Regions from separate parts of the Vibrio sp. 11986-1-5 genome, predicted to be linked through region 1. Evidence: riboswitches for the same ligand, from Rfam matches in the RefSeq annotation. Region 1 holds a riboswitch; the other holds the start of a gene.

Region 1 (5,628 bases):
CGCCATTGCTGCCAACTTAACTTGTGTCCATCAAAATAGTGCAGCTGTTGAAATTGAACCGGGCCAATATCGAGCAAGATTTGTAAGCTCATTAAGGCCTGTAGATTACCTATCATGCCGACGACCGGTCCAACGACCCCACTGTCACGACAATTGCGCGCTGAAAGATGTTCGGCCACTAAACAACGATAGCAAGCGGTATGTGGCTGGCGAAAATCAAACGCGATACATTGACCTTGCCAACCAATCGCTGAACCAGAAATCAGTACAGCACCATGCTGGCAACAAACTTGGTTTATCGCAAAGCGCGTGACACTATTATCACTACAGTCGACAACAATATCTGCCATCGGTACTTCTAAATTTAATAGCGCCTCATCCATCCGCCGATTGACGCAACGGATGCGTACTTCAGGGTTTAAGCGCTGTAGAGATTGCTGTAAAGCAGAGACTTTCGACATTCCTACTTGTTCAGTGTGAAAAGCAATTTGTCGAGATAAGTTAGAAACTTCCACCGTATCATCATCGGCAAGGATCAGTTGGCCAACCCCAGCAGCAGCAAGATATTGGCCAACCGCATTGCCTAAACCGCCACAACCGATAATCAACACCTTGCTCGCGAGCAAGGTGGCTTGCCCTTGCTCAGCAATATCAGGCAAACAAATCTGACGTTGATAACGTAAAAATTGCTTATCCGTTAACATCGGCCACCTCCTGAGTTGATAGCTTTTGCTCCTGCGGCTTACTGGCTAGTTCAGCTTGGAGATGCTTAACTGCGGCGTGTACATCATCGGCCTCAGTAATGGCACGAACGACGGCAGCACTGGCAACGCCACATTCGACCACTGATCGAATATTGGTTACATCAATGCCACCGATCGCGACCGTTGGTAACACTCCCCTGAAGGCTATCGCTTGCTCCATCGATAGCTTGTGATCGCTAGCGGGTGCTGAAGATAAATAGTGGCTACCACTATCTACTAACTGCTGGTATAGCGCCAAACGTACCAACCCCTGAGGACGTGAAGGCATTTGCTTGGTTGTGGTAGGAAAGATATGCCCTAATGCGATATAACTTGGCCTAATTTTTAACGCGGTGAGTAATTCAAAGTAACCATGGGTTGATAGCCCTAGATGAATGTTAGCCTTAGCTAAAGCATGAAGATCGGCTGTTTGTAGATCTTCTTGGCCTAAGTGAACGCCAAATGCACCGTGTTTAAGTGCTAATCGCCAATAATCATTAATAAAGACTTGAGCTTGATATTGACGGCCCAATTCAATCGCACGAACAATTTGCTGTTCTAAATCCGTTTGCTGAGGATTTTTTATCCGTAGCTGAAGTGTATTTATGCCGAGCTTAAGCAAGGTTTCTACCCAAGCGATATTATCCACCACCGAATAAAGACCTAAACTCTGTTTAGCCAGTGAAGGAAAACTGAACGCTACCGTTTGTTCAGTTACCTCGCTCAAGCAAGACTGCACCGTTGGGAAATACACATACTCCTTTGGCCATGTTTCACGTGAAACATTCAGCGCTGCCCGAGCAAGACATAAGGCATCTTCAAGGGGAAACTCTAAACACAGTGCCGCTACCAACCACGCTAAATGATGCCAAGCCTGAGCTGGAGATAACGTCGCCCCCGATAGGAACCTTAATTCACCATCGGTGTGACGCCAAATATCCCTTTGCTGACCTTTATAGGTAGCGCCAATCAGCAAGGTAGCTGGGCTTAGGTTATCAATATCACTATCGCTCGTACTCGACTGATAGCCAATGGCAATAGCTGACAAGTTTTGCCGTGATGGTTCTGAGCCTGAGAAAGAAGGAAAGAGATCCGTCAGCAACGAGTAACGATGCTGACCAAGCAGCTGTATCGATTGGGTTGGACTAACGCCCAACTCAATCGATTCGATCGCAAAACCTTGCTGCTTAGCAAGTAGTAAGACTTGCTGAACGGCTCCCGTTAACTCAATACAATGAGCAGGGATGAATAGTTTCACGCTTTATTCCTTCGCTGTCACCGCTGGATGATACAACTGTGAACCGGAGGCACGAAACTCTTGCGATTTTTGCTGCATGCCTTGTAAAGGACTTTCCAGCATAGTGACCGAAATAGCCTGATCCGCTGCCACTTGCTGTGCATCGTTAGCATACTCTCTCACTTCTTGAGAGATCTTCATCGAGCAAAATTTGGGACCACACATTGAACAGAAATGAGCAACTTTGCCAGATTCTTGCGGTAAGGTTTCGTCATGAAAAGCTTTAGCAGTTACCGGATCAAGCGACAGATTGAATTGATCTTGCCAACGAAATTCAAAACGCGCCTTGGATAACGCATTATCCCTCACCTGAGCACCGGGATGGCCCTTAGCTAAATCCGCCGCATGAGCCGCCAACTTATAGGTGATTAAGCCGGTTTTTACGTCTTCTTTATTCGGTAATCCTAAGTGCTCTTTAGGCGTCACATAGCACAACATGGCACAACCAAACCAACCTATCATCGCCGCACCAATTCCTGACGTGATGTGATCATAACCCGGTGCAATATCCGTGGTTAAAGGACCTAAGGTATAAAAAGGCGCTTCATGACAATGCTTAAGTTGCTCGTCCATATTGGCTTTAATCATATGCATGGGTACATGCCCAGGCCCTTCGATCATCACCTGAACATCATACTCCCAAGCAATTTTAGTCAGTTCACCAAGGGTTCTTAATTCGGCAAATTGCGCCTCATCATTCGCATCGGCAATCGAGCCAGGGCGTAAGCCGTCACCAAGTGATAAAGAAATATCATATTGGGCACAGATCTCGCAAATCTCACGAAAATGGGTGTATAAGAAATTTTCTTGGTGATGAGCAAGGCACCATTTAGCAATGATAGAGCCTCCGCGCGAAACAATTCCCGTAACACGTTTTGCGGTCATCGGTACATAACGTAACAGCACGCCAGCATGAATGGTAAAATAATCGACCCCTTGTTCCGCCTGCTCTAACAAGGTATCGCGCATCACCTGCCAGGTCAGATTTTCAGCAACCCCGTTAACCTTTTCTAACGCTTGATACATAGGAACCGTGCCTATAGGTACTGGGCTATTACGTAAAATCCACTCCCGAGTTTCATGAATGTTACGTCCAGTGGATAAATCCATTACCGTATCTGCCCCCCAACGAGTGGCCCAGACCAACTTCTCCACCTCTTCTTCAATAGAAGAGCTCACTGAAGAATTACCAATATTCGCGTTCACTTTGACTAAAAAGTTACGGCCGATAATCATAGGTTCAGATTCAGGATGATTGATATTACAAGGAATGATCGCTCGTCCAGCCGCAACCTCTTGACGGACAAATTCAGCGCTAATTTCAGCAGGTAAATGAGCACCAAAGTTTTCACCTGGATGCTGATGATTAAGCTGCTGATCTTGATACTCTCGCCGGCCCATATTTTCACGTAAGGCGATAAACTCCATCTCAGGAGTAATGATGCCTTGTCTGGCATAATGTAACTGAGTGACTCGTCTACCCGCTTTAGCTCGTCGAATGTCAGGTAACTGACCATATCTCAGCTCATCGAGAGTTTCATCGGCTAAACGCTGACGAGCAAACTCTGAACTCATCACCGGTAGCGTTTTGGTATCACCACGCTCTGCAATCCATGAATCACGCAGCTTAGGTAAGCCATGCTTTAAATTGATCGTATAATTTGGATCGGTATACACACCTGAGGTGTCATAAACAGGGATCGGTTGATTTGCTGAATAGATCGGTGCTTGTTTAGTGCCACCAATCAAGCTGTCAGCCAAAGTAATTTCGCGCATTGGTACGCGAATATCTGGTTGAGAGCCTTGAATATAAATCTTGTTAGAATTTGGATAAGGTTGAACTGAAAGTGAATCAATAAACTGTTTTGCTTCCAGTCTCGCTTGTTTACGAATCGACATAGCATTTTCCTGTGTTATTCATTAGGGATAATGCTTGACGGAAAGATGCGACAAGAGGGGATCAACAGATTAATGGTGTATATAGATAGGACTAATGATAAGGCACCATAAATTGTCTTCTCTTGTTCCCTTCGCAGGTATTAGCCTGATCAGGTTCAACGGATCCCGAATAAACGGTCTCAGCCATATGGCACTCCGACAAGTGAAAACTAGCATACAAGATTATATGAATTTATCAATCTCGATAGACTCGTAAAATAGTTAACAGTTATTGCTTGTTCTTTTTACTCGCCATCGCTTGGCCAACGGTTTGGTCTAGTTTGGCTGGTTGATACGGAGAAATGCGTTTAGCCACCGCAATACGTTGTGAGCCATAAATACCACTATGACCACTGGCGTAATAGGCAATGAAGCAGACTAAAGCAAAGTAAATAAGATGATCGGCCCCAAACAATTCAACCCCCATAATGATGCAAGCTAGAGGAGTATTGGCGGCGGCAGCAAACACCGCTAAGAAACCTAGCGCAGCGAATAGCTCAACCGGTGCCCCCATTAGCCATGCAAGGAAATTACCTAATGTGGCTCCAATAAAGAATAAGGGAGTAACTTCGCCACCTTTAAAGCCAGCGGCTAGAGTAATAGCCGTCAAAATCAACTTCAACATCCAGCTATTCCATTCAGCGCCACCGGCCTCAAAGGCAGAAGTGATACTCACTCCTCCTTCGCGTATAGGATAAACACCAATGCCAATATAGTCATAGTTACCAATTAACTTAGCGATAGCAACGACTAACAAACCGCCACAGAACACGATCAAATATGGATTGCGTGACCAACGGATAAACAAAGCTTTCAAGCCTGATGTTAATTCACTAAACAGCAAACCCGCTAAGCCAAATATCACACCAGCAATCAATATCTTGCCAGTTAAAATAAAATCAATCGATATAGGATGCTCAAATAAACTATTGAACTGGGCAAAGCCGATATTGTAATGCGTATGATGAGCCCCTACCGCACTGCATACCACGTCCGCTAAAACCGCGGCAATCAATGCCGGTAGTAGTGCTTGATATTTAATTCTACCGACTGACAATACTTCTACTGCAAAAATGGCTCCGGCAATCGGGGTCCCAAACACCGAGCCAAATCCCGCGGCAATTCCTGCTACCAAGATGGAGCGGTGATCAGATTCATCCAGTTTAAACACGCGACTAAACCAAGCCGATACCGCACCACCAATTTGCACCGCTGTACCTTCCCGTCCCGCAGAGCCACCAAATAAATGGGTAACCACTGTAGCGACAAGTACAAAAACACTCATTCGAAAAGGAATTTTCTCATTTGAATCATGGATCTGCTCAATAATCAGATTGTTACCACGCTCAGAGATACTTCCCCATTGGCGATAAAAAAATACCAACCCTAAACCAGCAATGGGCAGCCCATAGATTAAATACGGATTGTCGACACGAGTCTGAGTGGCAACTTCCAAAGCCCATAAGAAAAAAGCGTTCATTAAGCCGACTAAAATTGCTAATGGTGTCACTAGCAATGTCCAACGTAATGTTTGTAGTACAACGTGAGGTACATGATCCAGAGATTTGATCAACAAAATTTTTACTCCCAATGATTTGCTACACTTCCGCCAATCATCATTCAATAACGAAATTCAGCTCTAACTAAATA
Region 2 (5,628 bases), on a different contig from region 1:
GAATATTTTAGGCTTAGAAATCCAAAAAGTCGGCTATCAGGGCTCGGTATTGCCCGTCTTAGTCGCTACCTTTATTCTGGCTAAAGTAGAAAATGGGTTAAGAAAAATCATCCCTTCGGTACTTGATAACCTATTAACGCCAATGCTAGCCATTTTTATCACTGGTTTTCTGACCTTTACTGTCGTCGGTCCTTTAACTCGTGATGTCGGATTCCTGTTAGGCGATGGCTTAAACTGGATGTATGAATCAGCGGGCTTTATCGGTGGCGCATTATTTGGCTTCGTCTATGCACCATTTGTAATCACAGGCATGCACCATAGCTTTATTGCCATTGAAACTCAGTTGCTTGCTGATATCGCTATCACCGGTGGTACGTTTATTTTCCCTATCGCAGCCATGTCTAATGTGGCGCAAGGTGCTGCTGCTTTAGCCGTAGGATTAACCACCAAAGAGACTAAAATGAAAGGGATAGCGGTCCCCTCTGGCGTCACCGCGTTATTAGGTATTACTGAACCAGCGATGTTCGGGGTTAATTTAAAACTGCGTTATCCGTTTATCGCAGCGATTTGTGGAGCCGCTATCGCCAGTGCCTTTATTACTTTATTTACCGTAAAAGCACACGCTTTAGGCGCAGCGGGTTTACCGGGGATTATCTCCATCAGTCCTGATAAAATTGGCTACTACGTGGTCGGTATGGTCATCGCCTTTGTTGCGTCATTTGCTCTCACCTTGTTGCTCGGTATGCGTGAAAAAACAAAACTCTCCCCAAACAACTTGGAGTTGCAGGTAGGCGACAAGTGAGTTCATCCCCATGAGCATAGGCAAACTATGTGATTGGGGTGAACGAACGTAGTCAACACCGCTGCAGCTTCAAGTAGCAAGGGGATAGGTGCTCGCGCTAACGCGTAAGGTATCCCCCTTAACTGCAAAAAAGATTAAGACGCTTGAAATACCCAAGCGACAAATAGAGAACAGTTAATCTTACGCTTTGCCCACTCTTTGAGTGGGCATTTTTATTTATCCCGCAGGGACTGATTGGATTGATTGTTATTTTAATGCTTGCTATAACCAAACAACTTGAAGTTGCAGGTAGGCGGCAAGTGAGCGAATCCCCATGAGCATAGGCAAACTATGTGATTGGGGTGAACGAACGTAGCCAACACCGCTGCTGCTTCAAGTAGGAAGGGTATATAACACCCGTTAACACTTACACACTACTTAATGTGGCAGATAGACAGCAACATTAAGTAAGCAAATTTGCACCCATATAGTCGGGGAGCCTTAAGGCTGAGATCGCATCGCGAGACCCGTTGAACCTGATTCAGTTAGCACTGACGTAGGGAACTATTAACACCAATAACGATGTTACTTACAAAGACAACGGGGCGCACACTCGATTGCTCTTAGGTGACATTGACCATTTTGGTCCCATTGGTCAGTTCCTATGCGTCATCTGTAGGAGCCTGTCATGACCAACACTTTATCTGCTCTTTCACCCATCCCAATCGTATTAACCATTGCTGGCTCAGATAGCGGCGGCGGTGCAGGGATCCAAGCCGATATCAAGGCCATTTCCGCCACTGGTAGCTATGCTTGCAGCGCTATCACCGCCATCACCTCACAAAATACCCTTGGGGTAACAGCAATTTTACCGATTGCCATTGAACACATTGCCAATCAACTGGATGCGATTTTTAGTGACTTTACCGTGGCAGCGGTAAAAATTGGTATGCTGGCTGACAGCCAAATTATCCATATCGTCGCTGAAAAACTCCGTCACTATCAACCCAATATTATTGTGATTGATCCTGTGATGGTCGCCACAAGCGGTGATGCATTACTTGCCGATCAAGCCGTCAACGACTTAAAGCAGCAGTTATTACCACTAGCCACGGTTATCACGCCTAACTTACCTGAAGCTGCGGTATTAACTGGCTGTCCGATACCAAAACACGACCAGCAACTTGATGAGATCATCGCAGCATTACAGACTTTGCCAAGCCAAGCGGTACTGCTTAAAGGAGGCCACTTTACGGCATCAGCAAATAGTCACGATTGGCTGATCTGCGGCTCGCGGGTAACGTGTTTTTCAGGGCGAAGAATCCACACCAGCAATACTCATGGTACAGGTTGTACCCTTTCGGCGGCGCTTGCTTCTTACCTCGCGCAAGGCTTAAGCCTTGAGCAAGCCGTAACGCGAGCAAAACATTATATCTCGCAAGCCATCTTACATGCTGACCAGTTGCACGTAGGTAAAGGCCATGGGCCAGTACATCATTTCTATGCGCTTCACAGCAAAAATGGTATCGATAATAAAAAATTGGAACCGGTTACAGAAACCGGTTCCAATTAAGTAAAAAACGATCTAGACTAGCCAAAGATTAAGCCTATTTCTGGTAAAATTATTAAGGGGTAACCTATGACACAGTACAGTTTTCCGAAAGATTTTCTCTGGGGCGGCGCAGTAGCGGCTCACCAAGTAGAAGGTGGCTGGAACAAAGACGGTAAAGGCGTGAGTGTGGTTGATGTGCTTACTAAAGGGGCTCATGAAGTACCTCGAGTGATCACCGATAGCGTAGAATCCGATCAGTTTTATCCTAACCATGAAGCGATTGATTTTTATGGACGTTATAAAGAGGATATCGCGCTATTTGCTGAGATGGGCTTTAAATGCTTTCGCACATCGATTGCTTGGACACGAATTTTTCCGAACGGCGATGAAGCCACACCTAACGAAGCTGGGCTGCAATTTTATGATGATCTGTTTGATGAGCTATTGAAATACGGCATTGAACCCGTCATCACCCTCTCGCATTTCGAAATGCCGAATCACTTAGTGAAACAGTATGGCAGTTGGGCGAATCGCCAAGTGATCGACTTTTTTGTGAAATTTAGCCAGACCGTGATGGAACGCTATCAACACAAAGTTAAATACTGGATCACTTTTAATGAAATCAATAATCAGCGTAACTGGAAGCTGCCGATTTGGGGATATTGTAACTCAGGGATGATCTACACCGATTACCCAAACCCTGAACAGATGATGTATCAAGTGCTGCACCATCAATTTGTTGCCAGTGCACAAGTGGTCAAATTAGGCCATCAAATAAACCCTGATTTTAAAATCGGTAGCATGATCCACATCATGCCTCTCTACCCTGCCACTTGTCGTCCAGAAGACGTATTACTCGCACAAGAGCTCATGCGCGAAAAGTATCTATTTAGTGATGTTCAAGTGCGTGGCTACTACCCAAGTTATCTGATTAAAGAATGGCAACGTAAAAATATCCAAATCGATATTGCCCCTGGGGATGAGCAAATTTTACGTGAAGGCTGCGCTGATTACCTCGCGATCAGCTACTACATGACCAATATTGTCTCAACCCAGAAAGAGGAAGGACAAACCACCTCCTTATTTGAAAATAGCCGTCTCAATCCATATCTACCTGCTTCTGATTGGGGTTGGCAAATCGATCCCGACGGTTTACGTGTTGCCCTATCTGAACTGTATGAGCGTTACCAAAAGCCGATTTTTATTGTCGAAAATGGCCTTGGCGCGATTGATGAAGTACAAGCGGATGGTTCAATTAATGATGATTATCGAATTAACTATCTCAGCGAGCACATCAAAGCGGTGGCTACCGCCATTAACTACGATGGTGTTGACGTGATGGGCTACACGCCTTGGGGCTGTATTGATTGCGTGTCGTTTACCACTGGTGAATACAAGAAACGTTATGGTTTCATCTATGTCGATAAGCACGATGACGGTACGGGAACCATGGCGCGCTCGAAGAAGAAAAGCTTTTACTGGTATCAGCAAGTGATTGCCAGTAACGGACAAATTATTTAATTACATCTATACCCAAACAACTTGGAGTTGCAGGTAGGCGGCAAGTGAGTAAGTCCCCATGAGCATAAATAGACTATGTGATTGGGGCGAACGAACGTAGCCAACACCCCTGCAGCTTCAAGTCGGAAGGGTATACACTCACCAGCCCTTTGCACGCTCAAGTGACAAAGGGCTGGATCAGTTAGGAGTAATCGTTGTCATGGCCACCATTAATGATGTATGCAAAGCCGCCGGAGTTTCTAAAGCAACCGTATCACGAGTGCTGAACGGCAATGGCCAAGTAAAAGAATCTACCCGCCAAGCGGTTCTTGCTACCATGCAACAACTCGGTTATCAACCCAATACCTTGGCGCAAGCGCTGGCCACCAATACCTCTCATGCGATTGGTTTAAGCTTACCGCATTTTCAAAGCAGCTATTTTGGTAGCATTCTGCATCATGCCGAACAAGGGGCTCAGCAAGCGGGCAAAAAATTGCTGGTAGTGAATGGTAAAAATAGTGCTCAAGGTGAGCGAGAAGCGCTGCAAACATTGGCGAATCAACGCTGTGACACGATTATGATCTATAGCCGCCATTTAACGGAAAGCGAGCTAAGTCAGTGGCAACAAACGCATGCCATACCGCTCGTGGTATTAAATCGACACTTTTCTACTTCAACAATAGCAAGCTTTGGCTTAGATCAAACTCAATTAGCGACCCTTGCTATGCAGCACTTATTAACCCTTAACCATCGAGCGATTGCTTGTATTACTTCACCGCTCAACAGTGAAACAGGACAGCTCCGCTTCGCCGCTTATCAGCAGCAGCTCGCGCAATCTGATATTGACCCCAAGCCTGATTTGATCGCCGAAGGCGATAATAGCCTTAACTCGGGCTACCATGCTACCCAGCAGCTACTCACTCGAGGTGTCCACTTTAGTGCGATTTTTGCCTGTAATGATGATATGGCGATTGGCGCCATTCGCGCTTTACATGAGCACCGCCTGCACGTACCACGGGATATTGCCGTTGTTGGTATTGATAATGAACCTGCAGCGGCCTACGGCATTCCAAGTTTATCAACCGTAGCGCTGCCGATTGTCGAGTTAACTCAGGCTGCCACACAATGCGCGGTGATGCTTGCTAATAAGCAGCCAGTGACCTCATTGCATCATACTTATCTTGGCCAGTTAATCGTGCGTGAGTCGTCACTGTCCGCTTAATTTTCAGCGTAAAACGATCACATTGCGCCGATTAAATGATATAACCGAGACTGCCTTTTGCACTATTGTTGATAAAACGCAAAGCAACACCTTGCAGGTCAGTCAATGATGGTCTTTTCACACTTGATCCGCTCTCCTAGCGGTTAAGTTTTCTCTAAAGTAAGGAATATGTATGTCTGATATCGCAACCAGTATTGATGCCATTCAACCTATGGTGGAATCTTCTTCTGGCTCTATCTGGGGTTATGTGGTCGGTGGGCTAGTTCTTGTCGTGGCCGCTGGTTATTTTGGCTTTAAAAAGATCAATCAGCCTGCCTTTGTGATTAAACAAATTCGCAAACGCAACCGCAAAGAAATGCAAAAACAAGGGATAGAAAGCACCGAAGCGCTGGCCGATTTGGATCATTTGTTGGATGTCGTTCAGCAACACGCTATCGAGAATGGCATGAGTGGCACGGCTATGGTTCAACTGCTGGCACCACTCAACGATAAAGCCAAAATCAACTCTGCTGCTGGGTTTTATCAAGCGATGGCTTATATTGCCAAAAACATCAATCAGCCACAGCTAGTGAA

The links. A riboswitch is a leader RNA that binds a small molecule or an ion and turns the genes downstream of it on or off. The one in region 1 is predicted to bind thiamine pyrophosphate.
Region 2: another riboswitch for thiamine pyrophosphate. It lies ahead of thiD (bifunctional hydroxymethylpyrimidine kinase/phosphomethylpyrimidine kinase); the one in region 1 lies ahead of thiC (phosphomethylpyrimidine synthase ThiC).

The regions. Positions count from the first base shown of each region.
Region 1 is NZ_CAWNVW010000054.1:145,135-150,762, forward strand. It holds gene AACS00_RS16680 (HesA/MoeB/ThiF family protein) at 1-704, opposite strand, end outside; gene AACS00_RS16685 (thiamine phosphate synthase) at 691-2,001, opposite strand; gene thiC (phosphomethylpyrimidine synthase ThiC) at 2,005-3,939, opposite strand; TPP riboswitch at 4,049-4,147, opposite strand; gene AACS00_RS16695 (voltage-gated chloride channel family protein) at 4,208-5,554, opposite strand.
Region 2 is NZ_CAWNVW010000022.1:32,768-38,395, reverse strand. It holds gene AACS00_RS06065 (sucrose-specific PTS transporter subunit IIBC) at 1-802, shown strand, start outside; TPP riboswitch at 1,264-1,361, shown strand; gene thiD (bifunctional hydroxymethylpyrimidine kinase/phosphomethylpyrimidine kinase) at 1,470-2,354, shown strand; gene AACS00_RS06055 (6-phospho-beta-glucosidase) at 2,421-3,854, shown strand; gene AACS00_RS06050 (LacI family DNA-binding transcriptional regulator) at 4,054-5,055, shown strand; gene AACS00_RS06045 (hypothetical protein) at 5,228-5,628, shown strand, end outside.